2 regions of the Paraburkholderia sp. GAS334 genome follow, and region 2 is predicted to be linked to the other one. Evidence: predicted binding sites of a transcription regulator. Region 2 holds the regulator's gene; the other holds the start of a gene.
What was found. The regulator FliA, encoded in region 2, starts transcription of late flagellar genes. The targets are predictions, from matches to a motif close to CTAAAGTTTNNNNNNNNNNNGCCGNTA.

Region 1 (11,933 bases), on a different contig from region 2:
GAAACCAGCGGCAGCACCGGCTCGATCCTGCGCACGACGCGACCGAACAGATGATTGACGATCAGGCCAACGACGATCGGCAGCGCGACGATCTGCAGGATGCTCATCAGCATGCCGTGTACGTCGACGGCAATCGAAGCGTCGACGTAAAGACGCGTGAGCAACGGCGTCGCGAACACGCCGACGAGCGTCGACAGTGCGCTGATCGTGACGGACAGCGCGACGTCGCCACGCGCCAGATAGATCATGACGTTTGACGCTGTGCCGCTTGCCACACTGCCGACGAGCACCATTCCGGCGGTGAGATCGGGCGGCATGCGCAGCGCCTTCGCGATCACCCACGCGGCAAGCGGCATCACGAGGTAGTGCAGCACGATGCCGGCAACAACCGGAGCCGGCCGCGTAAAGACGCGCTGGAAATCGGCAGCAGAAAGCGTGACACCCATGGCCAGCATGATGATCGTGAGCAGGGTCGTGACGTGCGGGGCGATGCCCGTGACGGACGTCGGCGAAAAGTACGCCGCAAGTGAAACGAGCACGGCCCACAGAGGGAAAAGACGGGTAACGCGGGCGAGCATGAAAGGTCCTGTTTGCCTGGATTGACGGTAAAAGCAGCGCCGCTATGTAGCGGACGCTTATTTTACTGGTCAGCTTCCAGTCAGACAGCCGTTCCCGGCTACGTATTCAGCGTTTACCGGGTAAGTCCTGGGTCGGTCGCCGGATCAGCGGCCGGGATGGCAGCGGGCACGCGCCGGAGGCTCATCCGGTGAAAACGGAGCGTCATCAGCAGCGCCACGCTGGCGAGGCCGGCGGCGAGGCCCCACCACAGGCCGCGCGCGCCCAGACCGAAGTGAAACGCCAGCGTGTAGCCGGTCGGAAAGCCGATGCCCCAGTAGCCGAAGGCAGCGACGATCATTGGCACACGGGTGTCTTTCAGACCGCGCAGGCAGCCGGAGCCGACCGTCTGCATGCCGTCGACGATCTGGAAGATGGCCGCTACGCGGAGCAGGGAAGCGGCAAGCGAAACGGTCGATGCATTCGCCGGGTCGTCGAGGTGCAGATACAGGCCCACGATCGCATGTGGCGCAATGATCAACACAAGGCCCGACAGCACCATGAAGCCGACGCCGAGCGCGAGCGCAACGAACCCGGCATGTCGCGCGGCAAGCGGTTGCCCGGCGCCGGACCAGTACCCGACGCGCACATTCGCCGCCTGGCCGATCGCGAGCGGCACCATGAAAGCCACCGAGGCCACGTTGAGTGCGATCTGGTGCGCGGCGAGCTGCGATTCGCCGAGCAGGCCGACCATCAGGCCGGTCGCGAGGAAAAGCGTCGACTCGACGCCGTATGTGATCGCCACCGGCCAGCCGATGCCGAACAGCTCGCCCATCAGCGGCATTTCGGGTCGCGTCGCCGTGACGAAATGCCTGTAGCGCGGGCGCAGATGCAGCAGCGCCAACAGGGTGAGTGCGGTCAGCCAGACAGTGATGGTCGTCGCAGCGGCCGAGCCGAGGAATCCGAGTCGCGGTAGACCGTACGCGCCATGAATCAGGCCGTAGTTCAGGAAAGCGTTCACGAAGACGCCACCGATCGACACCCAGAGGAGCCGCTTCGCCGCCCCGATAGCCGGCAGAAACGAGCGCATCAAGCCGATCCCGATCAGGCTGGCAGGCGCGCCCCAGCGCAGCATCGCCGCGTATTCGCCGACGTTGTGCGCGAGCACGGCCGGTTCGCCGAACGCGAGCAGGATCGGCGTCGCAAGTGACAGCAGTGCGAACGCCGGGGCCGCGAGCAGGATCGAGAGCAGAAGGCCTGTCCAGTAGATATGCGGTACGCGGTCTTCCGCCTGCGCGCCGCGCGCATGCGCAACGCTCACGCTGACGGACGTCAACACGCCCTGCAGCAGCGTCACGACGACGAAGAACAGGTTGGCGCCAAGGCCACCGGCCGCGAGTGCGTCCGGGCCGAGCGAGCCGAGCAGGACGGTATCGGTGACGGCCATCGCCATCTGCGAAAGCTGTGCAATGGCAAGCGGGGCAGCGAGACGGGCGGTGTCGGCGGCATGGCGCGACAGCGAGGGCGCCGCCGTGGCGACGCGGGAAAAACCAGGTTGGGTCATGAGCGAGGAACGGCGCGCGGAACCGGGGTCCGCGCCGTTTTCTTCTAAAAGAGACAGCTTATTGTGTCGCGGTGCCGCTGTCGATCAAGAAGCACATTTCTGGTGCGGTTTCTTTCGCTAGCCTTCATGGACGGCGATTCGCGTATCGCCCAGCAGGACGACCTGGCCCGCACGGATCTTGCAGGTCTTGCGCGTTTCGACCTGGCCATCGACCGTTACCGCACCCGACGCGACGATCAGCTTCGCCGAACCGCCGCTGTCTGCGAGGCCGGTGATCTTCAGCAGGTTGTGGAGTTCGACGTAATCGCCGGTCAGCGTGAAATCGAGGTTGGGCATGGCGCGCGCCGGTCAGAAACGACAGAAGGGAGGGGCTCGAATCATAAGCCAGAAGTGCGATGCGCGCACCCCGCGTGCCTGCACGACGACGCATGAACGTTCCGGACCGTTTTATTTGTCCCTCGATCGCCATCGGTCGGCTCGCTGGAAGCAGCAAAGTGCAACGTCCGGCGCACCGAAAAAAGGGCGCTTGTCGGCGCAGGTTGTATGGATATACAGTATGCGTCGCCCTGTCACTTCGCGTTGCTGACCCCTGTGCTTTCTGTCGCCGATTTCCCGCCATCCGATGCCGCCGCTTATCTCGCGCAGCTCAACGAAGCGCAGCGCGAGGCCGTCGAATTCGGGGCGGACAATCCCGGGCACACGCCTGGCGCGCTTCTGGTGATCGCCGGGGCAGGATCCGGCAAGACGAACACACTGGCGCATCGCGTCGCACATCTGGTCGTGAAGGGCGCCGATCCGCGTCGCATCCTGCTGCTGACGTTTTCGCGTCGTGCTGCGCAGGACATGACCCGGCGCGTCACACGCATCGCGGGCGCGGCGCTCGGCGCGCGGGCAGCGCTCGCGCAGGGTCTGACGTGGTCGGGTACGTTTCACAGCGTCGGCGCGCGCCTGCTGCGCGAATATGCCGATCTCATCGGTCTGTCGCCCACGTTCACGATCAATGATCGCGAAGACTCGGCCGATCTGATGAACCTCGTACGCCACGAACTCGGCTTGTCGGCGAAGGAGAAACGGTTTCCGTCGAAGAACACCTGTTTCTCGATCTATTCACGTGTCGTGAACACCGGCGCCTCACTGGCCGACGTGCTGAACACCGCGTTCCCCTGGTGCCGCGAATGGGAAGCCGACCTGCGCATGCTGTTCGCCGCGTATGTGGCCGCCAAGCAGGCGCAAAGCGTGCTCGACTACGACGACCTGCTGCTCTACTGGTCGCATATGGCCGCAGAACCGTCGATCGCCGCCGACATGTCGGGCCGCTTCGATCACGTGCTGGTCGACGAGTATCAGGACACCAACCGCCTGCAGGCGTCCATCCTGCTCGGGATCAAGCCGGACGGTCGCGGACTCACAGTGGTCGGTGACGACGCGCAGTCGATCTATTCGTTTCGCGGCGCGACGGTGCGCAACATCCTGGATTTCCCGGCGCACTTCGATCCGCCCGCAAAGCAGGTCACGCTCGAACGCAACTATCGTTCAACGCAGCCGATTCTCGCTGCGTCGAACGCGGTGATCGACCTCGCGGCGGAGCGCTTCACGAAGAACCTGTGGACCGATCGCGCTTCGGCACAGCGGCCGCGTCTTGTCACCGTTGCCGATGAAGCCGATCAGGCGCGTTATGTGGTCGAGAAGGTGCTGGAAGCGCGTGAAGACGGCATGAAGCTGAAGTCGCAGGCCGTGCTGTTTCGGGCGTCGCACCATAGCGCGGCGCTCGAGATCGAACTGACCCGGCGCAACATCCCGTTCGTCAAATTCGGCGGCCTCAAGTTTCTCGATTCGGTTCATGTGAAGGACGTGCTCGCGGTGCTGCGATGGGCGGAGAATCCGCGCGATCGGGTCGCGGGTTTTCGCGTGGTGCAGTTGATGCCCGGCGTCGGCCCGGCGACGGCCGCGCGGGTGCTCGATCAGGTCGCCGAACGCACCAGTGCGGGCGCTATCCCGGACACTCACACAGATGCATGCGGCAGCGCGCATCACACAGTCGGCGCGCTGGCGTCGTTCGCGCCGCCGGCCCGCGCAGTGGAGGACTGGCATCCGTTCGTCGAACTGATGTCGAAGATATGCGGCCGGCAGTCGTCGTGGCCGGCGGAGTTCGAACAGGTCCGCCGCTGGTACGAGCCACATCTCGAGCGTAACCACGAAGACGCCGCGATTCGCCAGGGCGACCTGCTGCAGATGGAAAGCATCGCGGGCACCTATCCGTCACGCGAGCGTTTCCTGACCGAACTGACGCTCGATCCGCCCGACGCGACCAGCGACGAATCCGGCGTGCCGCTGATCGACGAGGATTATCTGATCCTGTCGACGATCCATTCGGCGAAAGGACAGGAGTGGCGCAACGTGTTCGTGCTGAATGGCGTCGATGGCTGCATTCCGTCCGATCTCGCTGCCGGCAACGACGCGGAACTCGACGAGGAGCGGCGTCTGCTCTATGTCGCGATGACGCGTGCGAAGGAAGACCTGCATATCGCCGTGCCGCAGCGCTTCTACGTACACAACCAGACGCAGCTGGGCGACCGCCATGTTTGGGCGCAACGCACGCGCTTCATTCCGGCGCATCTGCTGCCGTTGTTCGACGCACACGCCTGGCCGTATGTGCCTGTGCCCACGGCGCCGACGGCCGCGGGGCTCGCGGCGGCCGCGCACGCGAAGATCGAGATCGCCGCGAAGCTGAGAAAGATGTGGGATTGAGCGAGGGATTGACTGCTGCAGGCGCGCCTTAAAGGTGAGCAGCAAAGGTGCACCGCAAAGGCGCACCTGCAGCCAGCCGCCGTGCGTTACCGCGATTCCCGCTGTTGCGGGCGCGGCGGCGGCGTGAAGAAATTGCGCAGCCACGCGGCGAGCCGCGTGAACACGTCGTACGGTTCTTCGATGAAAATCTCAGGCTTCAAGAGCCGCAGGTATTCCATGATCTGCTGCGCTTCCTGCTTCTGGAACGAACCGTGCGAAATGCCAAGCCGCAGCAGTCCGCGCAGCTCGCCCAGCTTTTCTCGCGCCATGCTGCCGACGCTCGTCTCACAGCCGATCTTCGCTTCGTACACGCGCTGGCGCAGCGACTCCGCGAGCCGCCATGCCGGTGTCTGCATCACTTCTTCGAGCGCCTGAATATCCTGCGCCGCCGACTTGATCTGCGCCGCGAGCGGATCGATCAGCGACGGGTCGCCCTGCGCCTCATTGACAATCGCCGTGGCCCAGTCGCGGCACTGTTTCACGAGCTCTTCGGGCGTCCACTCGGAACGCGCCGCGAAGCCGAAGCCGAATTCGTTCGCCTGACGCATCAGGATCGCGACCACGTCCGGGAATTCCTTGTCGAGCGTGCGCTTCGCCCACGCGTACTGGCCGCCCTGCAACATGCGCTGCACGGCGTGCTCCGTCAGCGGGACCATGTTGTCCAGCAGCTTCGCGCGCAGAAAATCTTCGAACGAAGGCGTTGCGAACTGCGGATCGAGCTTCAGCGATACCCGCAGAAACGCCTCGAAATCCTTGCGCAATGACGCAACGGTCTCGTCTTTCAGTGAGAGGGTGATGTGACCCATATCTTCCTGTCCCGATTGGTCGTCCCGCGTTGCGTCTGTCTGGCGTCGCCGGCGGCCCGCGGTGAGCGGCCCGCCAGACGCATTGCGCGGCTAGTCCCTGTTTTCTGGCGAGACCGGCAATTGCGCCAGCCCGACAAGGGGACGTCGACTGTTTATCGGCGGGTGACGCCGAAACTTGAGCGGGATTTCTGGAGGGGACCCTGGCTGGACCGTCACCGGCTACCGGTTGGGAACGCCGGCAGCCAGGTGGCCGGAAGGGCAGGAACAGGCTATTTGAGCACCACGCCTTGCCACAGGAAGAACACCGCAAGACCAACGGCGATTGTCAGTAGCGGCCGGCGCGTCAGCGCGCTCACCAGCACGGCGGCGAGCGCGCCGACCAGCTGCGGATTGCGCCACGTAAGCTCGGCGTCGCCGCCGTGCGGCGACACGGCCATCGGCACGATGATGGCCGTCAGCACGGTGACCGGCACAAAGCCGAGCGCGGTGCGCACGAGCGGCGGAAACACCAGCCGGTCGCCGACGATGAAAACCGTAGTGCGGATCAGCCAGGTGATCAGCGCCATCCCCAGAATGATCAGGACGTAATTCATTGCGACACCTCCGCGGTGCGCTGACGCTGCACGTCCGTCCGCGACAGCGCCACACCGATTGCAACGCCCGCGATCACCGCGCCGAGCAGGCCGAGCTTGTACGGCCAGCCCTGCCAGAAAAAGGCGAGCGCGCCGGCGGTCGCAGCCGCGGCGATGTAGCGGAACGCGACGAGCTGCGGCACGACGATCGCGATGAACGTCGCGACCATCGCGAAATCGAGTCCGAGGGACTGCAGGCCGGGAAAGGCCGCGCCGAACAGCAGGCCGGCGAGCGTCCAGATCTGCCAGTTGACGTACATTGAAACGCCCGAGCCGAGAAAATGCCACGGGCCGACCTCGCCGGGCGCGTGACGCCGATAGTGCGTCCACGCGACGGCAAACACTTCGTCGGTGAGAAGGCCACCGAGGACGACGCGCCAGCGCATCGGCAGATGGGCGACGTAGGGCGCGAGTGTCGCGCTGTACAGCACGTGCCGCAGGTTCACGACGAACGTCGTCGCCCACAGCACGATGAAACTGGCATTGCCCGCCATCAGGCCGACGGCGATGAACTGCGCGGACCCGGCGAACACGGCAAGCGACATCAGCTGGCCATGCCACAGGTGCAGCGGCCCCGATGTCACGAGTGTGCCGAAAATGACGCCGAATGGCGCGGCGCCGACCATCATCGGGATCGTGTCGCGGGCCCCTGCGACGAATTCACTGAAACGGCTGGACTGGCTCAATCTCGCTCCTCCTTTGAAGAAGGAGCGTAGCTGTCCCGCGTGGAAGCGGCTTGTACGTTCTTGCTATGGGCGTCGGGGTGACGTTTGTCTGCCCAGTGTTTGCGCTGCATTTGCGTCGCGTCGGCTTCGGTTCGCGTAACCCGCAACGAGGCATTGCACGTCAGGTCACGTCCGAAGATTACGCCGACTGCCAGCGCCCCGGCGGCACACCGAACATGCGGCGAAAGTGGCGCGTGAAATGGCTCTGGTCGGCGAAACCGCTGGCGGCGGCGACATCGGCCACCAAAGCGCCCGCGCGCAGTGGCCCCAACGCGCGCTGCAGCCGGATCTGGTTGCGCCACGCGTGCGGCGGCATGCCGGTCGCCTGTGCGAAAAGCCGTGCGGCGTGAAACGGCGACAACCCGACGGCGCCGGCCAGATCGGATAACTGCACCGGCACCGCGAGATCCCCGCTCAGCTGGGCCTGCATGATCGCGACACGCGGATCACCCGCTGCGATCCTTTGTATTTCAGGCTGCGTGCGACCGTAGCGAACGAGCAGGGTCGAAAGCGCGTCGATCATCGCGGTTTCGGCGGCGAGCAGATCGGCGCCGGCTTCCATCAGCTGGTGAGCGAGCCGCAGCCTGTGCGCAAGGTCCGGGTCGCGAATGACGGCCGGATCGAACCACGGCAGGGGCTGTGGCCTTCCGGCGAGCTCGTCGGCGATCTGCTGGAGGAAGTCGACCGGCGCGTACATCACGCGATAGCGCCAGCCCGCATCGACCGCCCGGGAACCGGTGTGCAGCTCGCCGGGGTTGATGACCGGCACGCTGCCGGCTTCGGCGACGTAGTTCGACCCGCGATAGCGATAGGCTTCCGCGCCCGCTTCGATGACGGGAATCGCGTACGCATCGTGCCAGTGGGGCGTGAACGCCTGGTCGTAATACTCGGCCGTGAGCATCTCCGCGCCGGGGATGAGCGGCGTGCGCCAGTAGCGGGGGCAATCGCGGAAACGGGTGGAAGTCATGGGCAAAGTCCGGCTGGACCCGTCAGTCTAGCGCGAGCGCGGCTTCGATGGGCCGCCTCGTTACTTCACCGGAATCGCCGTGCCCACTGGCATCGGCACGGCGGTTACGCTGTTTTTCGGGCTGCCGGTTGCCACGCGGTCGCTATACGTCAGATAAACCAGCGTATTGCGCTTCGGATCGACCACCCGCACCACGTGCAGCGTCTTGAAGATCAGCGACATGCGTTCGGAAAACACGTCCGACTGCTGTTTGACCGGTCCGTTGAAGTGGATCGCACCGACCTGCCGGCAGGCGATCGACGCCTCGGTCGGATCTTCCGCGATACCGAGCGTGCCCTTGATTCCGCCGGTGCGTGCCCGCGACACATAGCAGGTGACGCCGGCGACATCGGGATCGTCATAGGCCTCGACGACCACGCGATCGGAGCCCGTCAGATGGAAGTTGGTATTGACGCTGCCAATTTCCTCGCCGTGGGCGAGCGGTATGACGCAGGCCACCGATGCTGCCGATGCGGCCACGAGCGACGCCCGCAACAAAGTATGTTTCATTACAATCCCGCGGAAAAAACCGTCATCGTATACCGTCGACCGGGCGCGCGGACGAGGTTTGACAGTTGTTTGCGTCCCTTTTATATTTCGTGGTCAGACCAACTTTACCAATTTCGACAGGTGGCCGGATTCTGCGTTGTCGCCGCATGGCAGCGTCTTGTTCAACTCCTCTGGTTTCCCCATGAAAGTCGCGCTTTTCATTCCCTGTTTCATCGATGCGTTCTATCCGGAAGTCGGCATCGCGACGCTCGAACTGCTCGAGCGTTTTGGCATCGAGGTCGATTATCCGCAGGAGCAGACCTGCTGCGGCCAGCCGATGGCCAACAGCGGCGCGCAGATCGAGGCGGCCGGCGCCGAGCGCGTGTTCGCGCGCAACTTCGCGGGCTATGACTACATCGTCGGGCCGTCGGCGAGCTGTATTCATCACGTGCGGGAACACCTCACGGCGATCGGGCAGACCGATGAAGTCACCAAAGTCCGCGCAAACGCTTACGAACTCGTCGAATTCCTGCATGACGTGGTCGGCGCGCGGGAGTTTCCGTGGGCCGAGTTTCCGCACCGCGTCGGGCTGCACAATAGTTGCAGCGCGTTGCGGCATCTGCGGGAAGGATCTGTCTCCGAGATCGCCGGCGTGCCGTCTTCGAAGCCGCGCACGCTGTTGCAGGGCGTGAAAGGCGTCGAGTTCGTCAGCCTCACGCGGCCCGACGAATGCTGCGGCTTCGGCGGCACGTTCTCGGTGACCGAAGAGCCTGTCTCGGTTCGCATGGGCCAGGACAAGGTCCGCGATCACCTGAACGCGGGCGCGCAATACATCGTCTCGGGCGACATGTCGTGTCTGATGCATCAACAGGGCTGCGCCGAACGGATGAAGGCGGACGCCCGCTTCATCCATATCGCGCAGGTGCTGAACGGAGCGCGCGAATGAAGCGGATCGATCATGCGAAGGCGGCCGGCGACTTCATCGCGAAGTCAGAGCACGTCGCGTTTCACGACAGGCGCCTGTGGGATTTGCGCCAGAAGCGCGACGTGCAGGCGCACGGCATCGCCGAATGGGAAACGATGCGCGAACTGGCGTCGGGCATCAAGGAGCACACGCTTTCGCATCTTTCGGCGTATCTCGAACAGTTCGCCAGCGCGGCTGAAGCCAACGGTGTCGTGGTCCACTGGGCGGCGACGGCGGAAGAGCACAACGAGATCGTCTACCGGATCATGTCCGAACGCGGCATGACGGCGCTCGTCAAAAGCAAGTCGATGCTCACCGACGAGTGCGCGATGCGTGACTATCTGGAGCCGCGCGGCATCACGGTGATGGAGACCGACCTCGGCGAGCGCATCCAGCAGCTCGATCATCAGGATCCGAGCCACATGGTGGTGCCGGCGGTGCACAAGCTGCGCGGCGACGTGGCCGAACTGTTCGGCCGCACGATCGGCACCGATCCGGAGAACAGCGACATTCACTATCTCGCCGAAAGCCAGCGCATGAACACGCGGCCGTACTTCGTGCGCGAAAAGACGGCCGGCATGACCGGCTGCAACTTCGCGGTGGCGGAGACGGGCACGGTGGTCGTCTGTACGAACGAGGGCAATGCCGATCTGTCGGCGAACGTGCCGCCGCTGCATATCGCGTCGATCGGAATCGAGAAGCTGATCCCTCGAATATCCGATCTTGGCGTGTTCGTGCGGATGCTGTCGCGCAGCGCGCTCGGCTCGCCGGTCACGCAGTACACGTCGCACTTTCGCGCGCCGCGGCCGGGCGCGGAGATGCACTTTATCCTCGTCGATCACGGCCGGGCCGAACGGCTCGCGATGGAGGATTTCTGGTATTCGCTCAAGTGCATCCGCTGCGGCGCCTGCATGAATACGTGCCCCGTGTATCGGCGCAGCGGCGGTCTGTCGTATGGCGGCACGTATTCGGGGCCGATCGGCGCGATCATCAATCCGACGTTCGATCTGAAGCGATATAGCGCGTTGCCGTTTGCGTCGACGTTGAACGGCAGCTGCACGAACGTGTGCCCGGTGAAGATCAACATCCACGAGCAGATCTACAAGTGGCGCGAAGTGATCGCGGTGCGCCACGAGGTGCCGTTCGTGAAGAAGGAAGTACTGAAAATTGCGGGGCGTCTGCTCGCGAGCCCCACGCTGTATCGCGCGACGATCGCGTCGCTGGGCGGCGCGCTGCGGCGGTTGCCGAATTTCGTGCTGTATAACCCGCTCAATATCTGGGGCCGGCAGCGTGAACTGCCGGACGCGCCGAAAATGACTTTCCACGAGTGGTACAAAAAAAATCGCGGAGGCCGGGATGGCGACGCGTGATGCTTTCCTCGCCAGAGTGCGCGCGGCGCAGCCTGCGGCGCGCGCGCTGCCCGACGTGCCGCTGTTCGCTTCGCCCGGTGGCGACCTGTGCGAGCGTTTCACCGCGGCGCTTGGGGCGATGGGTGGAACGTGCGTCGAGGCGGCGTCGGCCACGGACGTGCACGCGCTGCTCGATGCGCGATTCGGCGCGAATGTGGTGATCTGCAGCGCGACGCCCGAAGTGCAGGGCACGCGCGCGATGGATGCAAACACGCCGCCGGCTTCGCTGGAGGACGTCGACGTGGGCGTCGTCCGCGCGCGCTTCGGCGTCGCGGAGACCGGCTCGGTGTGGTTCAGCGAGAAAGAGTATGTCGTGAATGCGCTCGGCTATCTGGCGCAGCATCTCGTCGTCCTGCTCGACCCGGCCCAGCTCGTCGACGGCTTGCAGGACGTGTACCGTCAGCCGGATTTTCGTGATGCGCGTTACGCGGTGCTTGTGACCGGCCCGTCGGCAACGGCGGACATCGAAGGCGTGCTGATTCGCGGCGCGCAGGGCGTGCGATCGTTGACGGTCGTGTGGATGGCGGCCAGCGGCGCGTCGAGCTGATGATCGAGGCTGCCGCGAAAAACCAGTGGGCGCAAAAACAAAAAGGCCCGCAACGATGCGGGCCTTCGCAATTCTTGGCTCCCCGACCTGGGCTCGAACCAGGGACCTACGGATTAACAGTCCGGCGCTCTACCAACTGAGCTATCGGGGAACAGCAGTGCAACGATGCGGTACTACTCTGCGGTACTACTTTCACGTAAAAAAGCCCGTTATGGCTAACGGGCCTTTGCAATTCTTGGCTCCCCGACCTGGGCTCGAACCAGGGACCTACGGATTAACAGTCCGGCGCTCTACCGACTGAGCTATCGGGGAACAACAACAGCAGAGAAGCGAAATTGTATGGGGTGCTTCAGGGCCTGTCAATAGCTTTTGCTCATCCTGGCCGCACTTCCATTACGCCTGGCGTACGCCAGGGCGGGCTGCAAACCCGCGCCGCTCAACGCTCGAGC
Region 2 (11,933 bases):
CGCGGGCGCCCGCCTTTCCTGCCGTTCTCCCGGGCCGCCGCGGCTTTTGCCTCTGACGTGCTCGAACCGGCACGCCGGGCCGCATCCCGCATCCAGTTCTGCGAGCCGTACACACCTTCGAACAAGGCGCGCGCATAGACATCCACATCGAGTCGCGGCCAGTGCAGCCCCGTGCCGAGCGGCGTAATTTCAATCTTCGACAGATCCGCTGCGCACGCGCCGTCCAGCCCCTGGATCAGGCGAACCGGCACAGCCAGCGTGACGCCGTTGGCAAATTCAATTTCGAGCTTTTCGCTCGAACGGCGATAGCGCGCCGAGACGACACGTGGACCGCGCGCCTCGCCGGCGGCTTTCGCTTCCTTGAATGCTTCTTTAGTGATTTCCATGTATCTCTCTCCAGGCCGCGCATAGCGCGCGAATTTCCGGGTCCAGCACACGGGCGAGCTTGCGCACCTGCTGGATCGTCAGCCCTTCGACTTCGCGCAGCGACAGCGGCCCGGCTGGACAGTTGAGCACGAAAACCGCTTCGCCATCCGCGCCGATCACGTGAACGTGAGCCGGCCGGTGGTCCGATGGATAGATAACAACACGACAACCCTGCGCGCGGAGAACTGTTGGCATGGGTTGATTATAAACCCAACCGATGGGTTTTCTACCAGAAGACGCTTCCGGGACGTTGCGTCACGACAAGGGAGGCGTCATCTGTTCAGCCTGTCAACCCGCCTCCGCCGCCGCCCACGCCATCTCACGCAGACGCGTCCGCAGCCGCGCAACCGCCTGGCTATGCAGCTGGCACACGCGCGATTCGCTGACTTCCATCACCGCGCCGATCTCGCGCAGGTTCAGTCCGCGTTCGTAGTACAGCGACATCAGCAGTTTTTCGCGTTCGGGCAACCGGTCGATCGCTTCCACCAGCGCCGAGCGCAGGCTGTCGTCGAGCAGCGCCGACAGCGGGTCCGAATGGTCGACGCAGTAACGGTCGAGGAACGGCTCGTCATCGGCGGAACGGTCGAAGTCTTCGTAGTAGATCAGCTGGCTGCCGTGCAGGTCCTGCAGCATCGACTGATATTCGTCGAGCGGCATGTTCAGGTGATCGGCGATCTCAGTTTCGCTCGCCGACCGGCCCAGATTCTGTTCGACCTTGTGCACCGCCGTTTCCACTTCGCGCGACGTGCGGCGCAGGCTGCGCGGGAGCCAGTCGTTGCTGCGCAGCTCATCGAGCATCGCGCCGCGAATCCGTTGGCTCGCGTAGGTTTCGAACTGCGCGCCCTGATCTTCCTTGTACCGGCTCGCCGCATCCAGCAGGCCGATCATGCCGGCCTGAATCAGGTCGTCGAGATCGACGCTCGCCGGCATCTTGGCGACGAGCTGCAGGCCAAGGCGCCGCACCAGCGGTGCGTACTTTGCCAGGACATCGGCCTGGGAGATCTTTCCCTGAGCGTTGTACATCGTGCTCCCCTTGTCTCCGCGCTCCGCCTCTCAGGCGTGCTGCGCAGACGGTTGGTCGGCCTGTTTCGCCGCTGTTACTGTCGCGGAGGCCACACCGGGCGTCCGTGACGACATCGCTGGCCGCATCGGCCAGTACTGCAGTTCGGCAGCGACATGCCGGTAGTCGCGCGCAGCCGGTGTCGACGGAAACGCATCGACGACACACCGCGACAACGCCATGGCCCGTGCCATCCGCACATCGGCCGTGATGCAACCGGCTTCTTCCAGCGCAACCGTCAGATACCGCCCCGCCACGCCCGCCAGATTCTCGAACGCGATGCGCGCGTCCGCCGCGCTCTGAACGTGATTCACGAGCACGCGAAACTGCGGGATCGCGTGCGCGAAATGCAAACGCTTCATGCACGCGTACGCGTCGGTGATCGCCTGCGCGTCGATGCGCGTGACGATCACCACGTCGTTCGCCTGCATCGCAAGCGCCGAAAGTGCGCCATCGCGATCGAGTTCCGCGTCGATCAGCACGACGTCGGCCGGTCCTGTGAGCAGTACGGCAAGCTGTTCCGGCGTGCAGCCTTCACGATTGCCACGCGATGCGACCAGCACGCCAAACCCAAGCGCGTGCCGGCCGACGGCTTCTGTCAGCGCCATCTCGCCGCGCACGACCGCCGTAAAGTTGCCCGCGCCGCGCACACCGCCGAGCATCCCGTTCACCGAGTTCTTGCCAAAGCGCTCGTCGATCACCAGCACATCCCTGCCCAGTTCGGACAGCGCGGCCGCGAGGTTCACGACCGTGGTCGTGCATCCCACACCGGGCGAACCGCCCGTTACCGCCACCACGCGCGAACCGGACCGGCTGAGCAGACGTCGCAAGCCTTCCGCCTGATCGAGCACAAACTTATCCAAAGCGAACCTCGTGCAGATCGGCCGTCGAACGCGCCGACAGCGCCGACAGCAGCGCCGGAATATCGTCGTCGTGCGGCACGAACGGCGAGCCGTCGCGCGGAATGCAGAACGCACTCTTGATCAGGAATTTCTTCGTGGCGACGTAGAGGTTCTCCGGCACCTTCTGGCCGGTCGACACGTAGTGCACCGGCAGCTTGTAGCGGATCACCGTGTCCAGCACGCTGCCGAGGTTGGTCGCCTCGTCGAGCTTGGTCAGGATGCAGCCGGCGAGCGCCTGGTTATCCGGCGATCTCTGATACGCCTGGACGACTTCATTGAGCGTGTCGCCGTGGCTTGTCGCGTTCAGCAGCAGCAAACGCTGCACCGGCTGGCCCGTTCCGCACAGCATGGCGATCTGGTCCGACACCGAACGGTCGCGCTGGCTCATGCCGATCGTGTCGATCAGGACGATGTGCTTGTTGCGCAGTTCGGTGAGCGCGAGTTGCAGGTCCGCGCCGTCTTTCACGGCATGCACGGAGACGCCGAGGATCTTGCCGAAAATGCGCAGCTGTTCGTGGCCGCCAATCCGGTAGCTGTCGGTCGTCAGCAGCGCGACCTTGCTCGCGCCGAAGCGCATCACGCAGCGCGCGGCGAGCTTTGCGGTCGTGGTCGTCTTGCCGACGCCCGTCGGGCCCATCAGCGCGAACACGCCGCCGCGCTCCATCAGCGCGTCTTCGTTTTCCATCACCGGCAGGTTCGAGCCGAGCACCGAGTGAACCCACTCCATGCCGGCTTCCATGCTGTCGACCCGCGGCAGGTTCTCGACCATCATCTTCACCAGTTGCGCGGAGAAACCCGCGGCGAACAGGTGCTTGGTCAGTGCTGCGTGCGTCGGGCTGCGGCGCTGATGGTCGGCCCACAGAAGGCCGGTGAACTGCTCTTCCATCATGCCGCGCATCGACGCGAGTTCGTTCATGACCGTCTCGTTGACGATCTGCTCCATGCGCGCCTTGATGCCCTCGGTGACGGCAGCAGCGGCGCTGGCGGGCAAGCCGGCAAGCGGGTTCGCCGCGCCCTTGACGTCGGCCTGCACGGCCGGGGCCACGCGCTGCGCGGCGCGGCGAGCGGCGAGTTCGGCCGCTTCGCGCGCCCATTCGGGCGTCGCCGGATCGTCGATCGTCGCCGGGATTTCGACCGGCGTGCCCAGACCGCGCGCCATGGCGGCGGCCGGTGTCATCACCGGCTTCGCCGTGTGCACGACATCCTGCGCCGCGATACGGCGGGCATGATCGATCAGCCAGGGATTCGTTTCGACCATCGAGCGTTGACGCGCCGGCGTCTCGGCGATAGCCGGCGGCGGTGTCATGGCGGGCAGCGGGGTGGGCGCATCGGAGCGCACTTCGATCCGGTTGTCCGGACGGCCTTGCAAACGCCCCTCCGCACGCCCATCCAGACGGCTTTCGCTCCGCGCTTCGGAACGGATCTCGACGCGCGCGTCATCGGATGTACGCGGGCTGGATGCTGCGGCGCCCGTGTTGCCTGTCGACGTGCTGGTTTCGTGCAATTCCGCTTCGGTGCTGCCCGTTGCCGCGCGCTCCGTGCCAGAGCCGGCTTCCGGGCTCGCGCCGAACACAGACGAGAAAACATCAGGCATGCCGCTGGCGTACGGATTGACCGACATCGACGGCATCGATGCCGCCGAACGCGCGGCCGGCGCACCGCCGAAGCCCGTGCTCATCGTTACGTTGCTGTTCGCGCCGAAGCCGCTGCCCAAGCCTGCGTTCGTGCCTGCCGGGCTACCTGCGCCGAAGCCCGTGCTCGCGCCAGTATTTCCATTGCCACTATTCAGTCCACTGCCGATATTGCCGTTACCACTGTTACCACCACCGAACGTCGGCCCGAAACCGGCGCCATCGGCACCCTGCTGCGCAGGCGAAATTGCGGCCAGATCGCTATCGGCGAGCGCGACGATTTCGACGGTGCCGTCTTCAATGGTGCGATTCGACAACACGACTGCATCGGAGCCCAGTGCTTCACGAACGAGACGCAGCGCGTCACGACTCGTTGCGCCGACAAATTTACGAATGTTCAAGCTTGACTCCCCGATGAGCTTTACGGACCGGCAACATACCGCTTCCCATTGAGAGCGATTATTGCGAAATAAGTCCAGCGGCCATCGGTGGATAAAGACCGGGAAAGGCAGGCAATTCGCGCATTAGGTGCGCGGCATGGGGAATCAACCCTGCGCGCCGATCACATTCGCGACACGCACATGCCGCGTATCGGGCACTTCCGCGTAAGACAGCACCTTCAACTGGGGCAGACTGCGGCGCAGGAAGCGCGCGAGCATCGCACGCAGCGAATGCTGCACGAGCAGCACCGGCGCGAGGCCCAGATGCTGCTGACGCGTCATCGCCTTCTGTACTTCCGTCAGGAGCGTATGCGCGAGACCTGGCTCGAGGCCCGGATTCGCGCCGGTCGCAAGCGCCTGTGACAGCACACGTTCGAGGTTGGCGTCGAGGCCCATCACCTGCATGTCGCCGGAGCCGGGGAACCACTGCTGCGTGATCGCGCGACCCAGCGCGAGACGCACTGCCGCGGTGAGATCGTGCGCATCCGTGATCTTTGGCGCGTGTTCGGCAAGCGATTCGAGAATCGTGCGCAGGTCGCGGATCGGCACGCCTTCTTCCAGCAGGTTCTGCAGCACCTTTTGCAGCGTCGTGAGCGGCAGGATTTTGGGCACCAGATCGTCGACGAGCGATGGCGTGTCCTTCTGCATCCGCTCGATCAGCGACTGCACTTCCTGACGGCCGAGCAGTTCCGACGCGTGCGTGACGACCAGGTGATTCAGATGCGTCGCGACGACCGTGCTCGAATCGACCACCGTGTAGCCATACACCTGCGCCTGTTCGCGCAGGTTCGTATCGATCCAGATGGCCGGCAGCCCGAAAGCGGGATCCTGCGTCGGCGTGCCCGGCAACGCGGCCGTCACCTGGCCCGGATTGATCGCGAGCCACTGGCCCGGATATGCCTCGCCAACACCCACTTCGACGCCCTTCAGCGCAATCCGGTAGCCGTTCGGCCTCAATTCGAGGTTGTCCCGGATGTGAATCACCGGCGGCAAAAAGCCAATTTCCTGAGCGAACTTCTTGCGGATGCTCTTGATCCGCTTGAGCAGTTCGCCGTCGGAATTCTTGTCGACGAGCGGAATCAGCCGGTAGCCGACTTCGAGGCCGAGCGTGTCGATCATCGTCACGTCGTCCCAGCTGGCTTCGGTGGCCTCGGACGGCGTGAGCGCGGCCGGCGCGACGTTCACGAGCGCGGCGGCCGTCTTGCTCTGCGACGCGCGCTTTTTCATCGTGCGGCCAAGCTGGATCAGGCCGCCGCCGAGCAGCAGAAACGCGAAGTGCGGCATGCCCGGGATCAAACCCATCAGCACGAGAATCGCGCCGGTGATCACCAGCACGCGCGGGTTCGTGAAGAGCTGGCCCGTCAGCTGCGTGCCGATGTCTTCGTTGGTCGCGACGCGCGACACGATCACACCGGCCGCCGTCGAGATCACGAGCGACGGGATCTGCGCGACGAGGCCGTCGCCGATCGTCAGCAGCGTGTAGACCTTGCCCGCCGATGCGAAGTCCATGCCGTGCTGCGCGACGCCCACAATCAGGCCGCCGAAGATGTTGATCACCATGATCAGCAGGCCGGCAATCGCATCGCCGCGCACGAACTTGCTCGCACCGTCCATCGAGCCGTAGAACTCGGCCTCCTGCGAGATTTCCGAGCGCCGCTTGCGGGCCTGTTCTTCGTTGATGAGGCCGGCGTTCAGGTCGGCGTCGATCGCCATCTGCTTGCCGGGCATCGCGTCGAGCGTGAAACGCGCGGACACTTCCGCGATCCGCCCCGCGCCCTTCGTGATCACCATGAAGTTGATGACCATCAGGATAATGAAGACGACGATACCGACCGCGAAGTTGCCGCCCACAAGGAAGTGACCGAACGACTCGATCACCTGACCGGCCGCGTCCGGGCCGGTGTGGCCTTCGAGCAGCACGACCCGCGTGGACGCCACGTTCAGCGAAAGACGCAGCAACGTCGAAAACAGCAGCACGCTCGGGAAGGCCGCGAAGTCGAGCGGCTTCATCGTGTACATGCTGACGAGCAGTACCATCACCGAAAGCGCGATGTTGAAGGTGAACAGCAGATCCAGCAGGAACGGCGGCAACGGCAGGATCATCATGCCGAGAATCATGACGATCAGCACCGGACCCGCGAGCGCGCGCAGGTTGGTGCCGCTCAATGCGTCCGGCCGTCGCGAAAGGAACCCTACGCGTGCGTTCATGCTGAGGCTCCCTTGCCTTCGTTTTCATCGCCGAGCGCGTCGGCGGCTTCCTGATCGGCTTCGCCGTCCGCGACGCCGCCCTTGTCGAGGTCGGCGGGCACATCGAACCCGGTCGGTGCGACCGGCGCCTCGCCGCCTTCGTCCTTGAAACGTTTGAGCTGGTAGACCCACGCCAGCACTTCTGCGACCGCGCCGTACAGCGGGCCCGGAATTTCGCGATTCAGTTCGACGTTGTGGTACAGCGCCCGCGCGAGCGGCGGCGCTTCGAGCAGCGGCACGTTGTTCTCGGTGGCCAGCTCGCGGATGCGCGCGGCCACGAGGTTCACGCCCTTCGCAACGACCTTCGGCGCGCGCATCTCGCCATCCGTGTACTGCAGCGCGACGGCGAAGTGGGTCGGGTTGGTCACGACGACGTCCGCCTTCGGCACTTCCGACATCATCCGGCGACGCGCAATCGCGCGCTGCTGCTGGCGGATGCGGCCCTTCACGTGCGGATCGCCTTCGTTTTCGCGGTGTTCGCGTTTCACTTCGTCCTTCGTCATGCGCAACTTCTTGTGGTACGTCCAGAGCTGATACGGCACGTCGAGGGCGGCGACGAGCGCCATGCCGGCCACGGTCATCCCGCAGCAGACGGCGATCAGATGAACGGCGTTGGCGAACGCTTCGTGCATCGGCTGCATCCCGAGCGCGAGGATTTCGTCGCGATGACTCATGATCGCCGTTGCGCCGATGACGCCGACCACCAGCGTCTTCGCGAACGACAGGCCAAGCTGGATCGGGCCGTTGATCGAAAACATGCGGCCCAGACCGGTGATCGGGTTGAGCCGGCTGAACTTCGGCTCCCAGGATTTCGTCGAGATCAGCCAGCCACCGAGCGCGAGCGGCGAGAGCAATGCGGCGGCGCCCGTCAGCGCGAGGATCGGGAACAGCACCGACAGGCCTTCGCGACCTGCGACGCCCGCACTGATCAGCATGCGGCGTGTTTCGAAAACGGTCGCGTGGTCGAAAGTGAAGGCCGCCCGCAGCATGTTCTGCATACGCTCGCCGATCGAGCCGGACATCGCCCACGTGCCGAAAAAACCCGCCGACAGCAGCGCAAAGGTGGAAAGCTCCCGGGAACGCGCAACCTGCCCCTCTTCCCGCGCCTTTTCGATGCGCCGGGGAGTGGCTGATTCGGTTTTTTCGAGGTCGCTATCCTCTGCCAACGCGCTCTCCAGATGATCGGGGCACCATGCCCTTTTTCAGTGAGAGCGATTATTCCTGCAGAAGTCGAGCGACGATCGACGGATAAGGCCGGGGAAAGGGCGGTATTTCGCGGGATGGGTACGCGGCGGCAGGGCTTTCGCCCGTGCCGCACCGGAATCATGACGGCGGCCGCGCCCGCGAGGACGCCGCCGCCCAGCCTGTCGATGCATTACCGGCGGGCGTTGTCCCACGCCGGATCTTTTTCCAGCACGACATAGAACTGCAACGTGCACAATTCGAGCAGCTCGTCGCGCGTGACGTTCTTCAGCGTCAGACGATCGGTTTCGATCGACGTCGGCGTCGACGCTGCGTGGGTGTTCCAGAACCCTTCCAGGCGCCGGTCAATGGCGTTGCGGAACGTGACGACCCGGTATCCAGTCTCGGTGCAGAATCTCAGCACTTCGTTCTGCGTGAAGAAGCGGATATGCGTGATGTCCAGCAGGCCCGCACCGGAGTACGTCCAGTTGCCCTTACTCAGATCGTCGATGAGCATCAGGTTGCGCACGTTCGGGATGCTTAGCACGAGCTGCCCGGTAGGCGACATGTAGGGCCGCAGCGTGACCATCACGTCCCACGGGTTGTACATGTGCTCCAGCACATCCGCGAGCAGCACGGCGTCCAGCGTGCCCTTCGCAATCCCTTCCGCTTCGAGGTCGAAGTCCTCGAACTTGCCTACAAGGACCCGATCGATCTTGCCTTTGGCGAAGTTCGCCGCGGCACGGTTCACCTCGACGCCCCAGACCCGGCTTTGGGGAAACCGCTGCTTGATCAGCGCGGCCGTCGACCCACCCGCGCAGCCGATATCGAGCGCAACAGACGGGTTGTTCGTGTACAGCGCGACCAGGTCCTCGCGACCTCCCATGTGGTAGGCCGCGGCCACGTCGCCGTGCTCGACATCGAGAAATTCCTGCCACACGTAGCGCTGCGTGCTGGCGATCTTGCGAGCACAGCGGCTGATCAGTTCGGCTGTTCGTGCTGCAGCGCTGACAGCTGTCACTTCGTGATACCAGGACTTGCGCCGCGCGGCCAAGCTGGCCGTGACCGCACGGAACGTCGCATCGCCCATCAGTTGCTGAACGAGCGGCGCCACTTGCGCGGCCTCGACGCACAGCACACCGTCGCGGGCGCCGAAGCTGCCGCCGGCCACCGCGCCGAAGTCGGTCTCGACGTTGATCGCCGGTACGTCCGACAGCAGGGCTTCGATCGCGAAATTCGATTCGTACGACACGACGACGTCAGCGGCTGCGGCCCAGTAACGCGCTTCATCGACCGAATAGCGAACGTGGTCGGCCACGCCGTAACTCGTGGCGATCTGCATGAACTGCTCGCCTGCCCGATCTCCCGACGCACCGTTGCCGCGCTCCTTGAAGACAAGCACGACGTCCGTCGTCGCCGACTTGCGCAGCGCGGCGAGCGCACTGCAGGCCTCGTGCATCTGGGTCGCGGCATCGCGGTTGTCGAGCGCGCTCAGCCGCGCGTTCCACGTTGAGCCCCAGACGACCCAGTGCGCAGCGAGCGGCAGGCTGTAGGCCGCGGCGAGTTGCGCGCGCAGTTCGCCGCGGTTGGCCACCAGCACCGGTAGCATTTCCCAGTGCGAATTGCCGACGACGTGAATGTGATCTGCGGGAATGCCGATATCCTCGAAGTACTGCGCACTGCGCGGGCCGGCGACCGCCATGTGGTCCGAGAGGCACGGCTCGCCGATGTAATCGCGGCCCATGCCCGTGCCGTGCGCCACCTGCAGCACTGGAATCTCGTGCGCCCGCGACCACAACGCCAGCGTCTTGCCGTCGCGCATGACATCTTCGTTGAGCACGGTGATTTCGATGTCGTAGTCGTGCGAGAGGACGGTCAGCACATTAAGCCAGCCCTCGATCACCGGCAGTTCGACGGCGACCACTTCTTCAACGTCCCGCAGCACATCGCGCGACACGGGGTCTTCCGCAAGACCGACACTCGCGGGGCCTTCGGCGAACCGCTTTACGAGCGCGACCGCCATACCGGTGCGGGCCGATGCGCTGTCCGTAGGCAGTAGATGCAGTGTCGAACCGCGTTTCTCAACGATGTCGCGCAGCGCAGCGCTCGCCAGATAGTCCGGCACGATCACCGCGCGTGGGCGGTCCTGCAGATAATGCTCGAGAACCGACAGGTTCTTTTCCCAGAGGGAATAAATGAGGGCGGTCTTTTTCATTCGCTACGTCCACCTGTTGCCTGCACGAACCGGGACACGACCTTTCGTTGCAGTTGATATTCAAGTCCGGCGCCAAGACCGGTGCAATCTCTCTCGCACAGTCTGGCGAGCGCCGGGTTCTGATGCCACGACTGCACGAAGCCCTGCAGTTGTCGATCGAGCTGTTCCGCGTCGACCCAGCGCTGGAGCGTGGGGCCGTTGCGCGGCGCGAGATCGGCCCAGCTGATCGCATCGGTGCGGCCAAGGAACGTCGTCAGCAGGAAGTACGCGACCTTGCGATTGCGCAGACGGTCAAGGTGCGCGTCGAACCGCTCGCGCCACACGTCGACAGGCAGGTTGAGTCGCGACGCGAGGTCGTCGAGCCTTACCGGCGAGCTGGCGAGATAGCGGGTCAACATCAGGTCGTTCGCCTGCCAGCGCTGGTTGGCCGCGTCGTCACGCTCGTTTTCCAGCACGACCATGTAGCGGCCGGTCGTGAAGTTGTTCAGACACGCAAACCATTCCTGCTCGAGAAACAGCGTCATATCCAGCAGCGCGTCGTCGGATCCGATCCACGACAGCTGGCGATGCCACCAGTTGGTCGACTGCAATGGCTTGGGAAAATGCCAATGACGATATTCCCCACTAAACACGCTGCCGTACGGCACCAGTGCAACGACTCGCATGCCGAGGCGATTCGCCGACGCCACCACTTCGTCGCTCGACCAGTGCATGTTGAACGCCGAGGCGTCCTGCTTCATCAGCGATTCCACCGTCACGTTCTGACCACGCGAAAAGCTCAGATGGTCCAACGAGTAGATGTCGAAAATCAGCCGGCCGCCGGGTTTCACCACACGCTGCCACTCTTTCAGCACGTTTTCCACGTGCGGAAAATGCGTCATCACGTTCAGCGAAATAAGGCTGTCGAAGCGGCCGCTTTCGAACGGTAGCGCCGTCACGTCACCCGGCACCAGTTCGACCGGCTGACCGCCCGCGAGCCGGCGACACTCGTCGAGCATCGCCTGCGAGCTGTCGGTGCCGGCGAGCCGAAACCCTTTCGAGAGAAGCGGCAGGGAAGCGCGCCCGGTGCCGATGCCGACATCCAGCACGTCCACACCTTTCACATAGTGCTCGCACAGCGCCACTTCAACCTTGTTCTTCAGCCGGTTGGTGCCCGTATTCTCCATCATGCGGTCCGAATACCACGCCACCATGCCCGGGTCTTTCCACGCGTCCGTCTTCCACGCGATCAGATCCTGCTCAGAGTTGCTCATCACTGTCCTTATTCAGAATTCAATCGAAACGCGCTGCCGGGCCAGCACAAACGCTTCGGCTGCCGCGAATCCGGCCGAAGCGCCGCGCCATCCGGCCAGGTGCCGCACAGCTTCCAGCGAGCGTGCGTGCGGGAACGGCCTCATCTCTCCGGCATACGCATTCAGCGCAGCCAGCTTTGCATCCAGGGTTCGTCCGATGCCGACGAACACGTTCGGTACGAACGGCACTGCCGCACCCGCGGGCATCCATTCCGTCGCCGACGACACCTCGAAACACAGCACCTGGTCGACACAATGGCCCGGCAGCGGACGACAAGCCGTCATCACGGCCTCATGCGTGCGCCGGTGATCGATGTTCAGATCGCCAGCGAAATGCGTGTAGACCGTCGACGGCCGATAACGCTCGACCAGCTCTTCCACCACTTTCACCAGGTCCAGCAATGCGACGCAGTCGAGCCGGTTATCCGGAAAATCGAACAGCGTCAGCGTCTTTGCGCCGACGATCGACTGCGCCTCCGAGGCCGCGTCGTGCAGGCGTGCGAACGCCGCGTCGTCGGCCGGACCGCGGCTCGTCAGC

Region 1: the regulator FliA is predicted to act here: its motif matches at 5,866-5,892, upstream of P3T21_RS15725 (DUF4088 family protein).

The regions. Positions count from the first base shown of each region.
Region 1 is NZ_JBNDMO010000007.1:221,818-233,750, reverse strand. It holds gene panS (ketopantoate/pantoate/pantothenate transporter PanS) at 1-578, opposite strand, end outside; gene P3T21_RS15740 (MATE family efflux transporter) at 692-2,119, opposite strand; gene P3T21_RS15735 (RNA-binding S4 domain-containing protein) at 2,237-2,455, opposite strand; gene P3T21_RS15730 (ATP-dependent helicase) at 2,663-4,867, shown strand; gene P3T21_RS15725 (DUF4088 family protein) at 4,954-5,712, opposite strand; gene P3T21_RS15720 (AzlD domain-containing protein) at 5,982-6,305, opposite strand; gene P3T21_RS15715 (AzlC family ABC transporter permease) at 6,302-6,973, opposite strand; gene P3T21_RS15710 (AraC family transcriptional regulator) at 7,209-8,036, opposite strand; gene P3T21_RS15705 (CreA family protein) at 8,097-8,585, opposite strand; gene P3T21_RS15700 ((Fe-S)-binding protein) at 8,767-9,510, shown strand; gene P3T21_RS15695 (lactate utilization protein B) at 9,507-10,898, shown strand; gene P3T21_RS15690 (LutC/YkgG family protein) at 10,885-11,484, shown strand; tRNA gene P3T21_RS15685 (tRNA-Asn) at 11,560-11,635, opposite strand; tRNA gene P3T21_RS15680 (tRNA-Asn) at 11,721-11,796, opposite strand; gene fdxA (ferredoxin FdxA) at 11,921-11,933, opposite strand, start outside.
Region 2 is NZ_JBNDMO010000013.1:126,921-138,853, forward strand. It holds gene P3T21_RS23270 (DUF2442 domain-containing protein) at 1-386, opposite strand, end outside; gene P3T21_RS23275 (DUF4160 domain-containing protein) at 373-621, opposite strand; gene P3T21_RS23280 (RNA polymerase sigma factor FliA) at 715-1,449, opposite strand; gene P3T21_RS23285 (MinD/ParA family protein) at 1,480-2,349, opposite strand; gene flhF (flagellar biosynthesis protein FlhF) at 2,342-4,420, opposite strand; gene flhA (flagellar biosynthesis protein FlhA) at 4,565-6,667, opposite strand; gene flhB (flagellar biosynthesis protein FlhB) at 6,664-7,872, opposite strand; gene P3T21_RS23305 (class I SAM-dependent methyltransferase) at 8,082-10,103, opposite strand; gene P3T21_RS23310 (class I SAM-dependent methyltransferase) at 10,100-11,356, opposite strand; gene P3T21_RS23315 (PIG-L deacetylase family protein) at 11,369-11,933, opposite strand, start outside.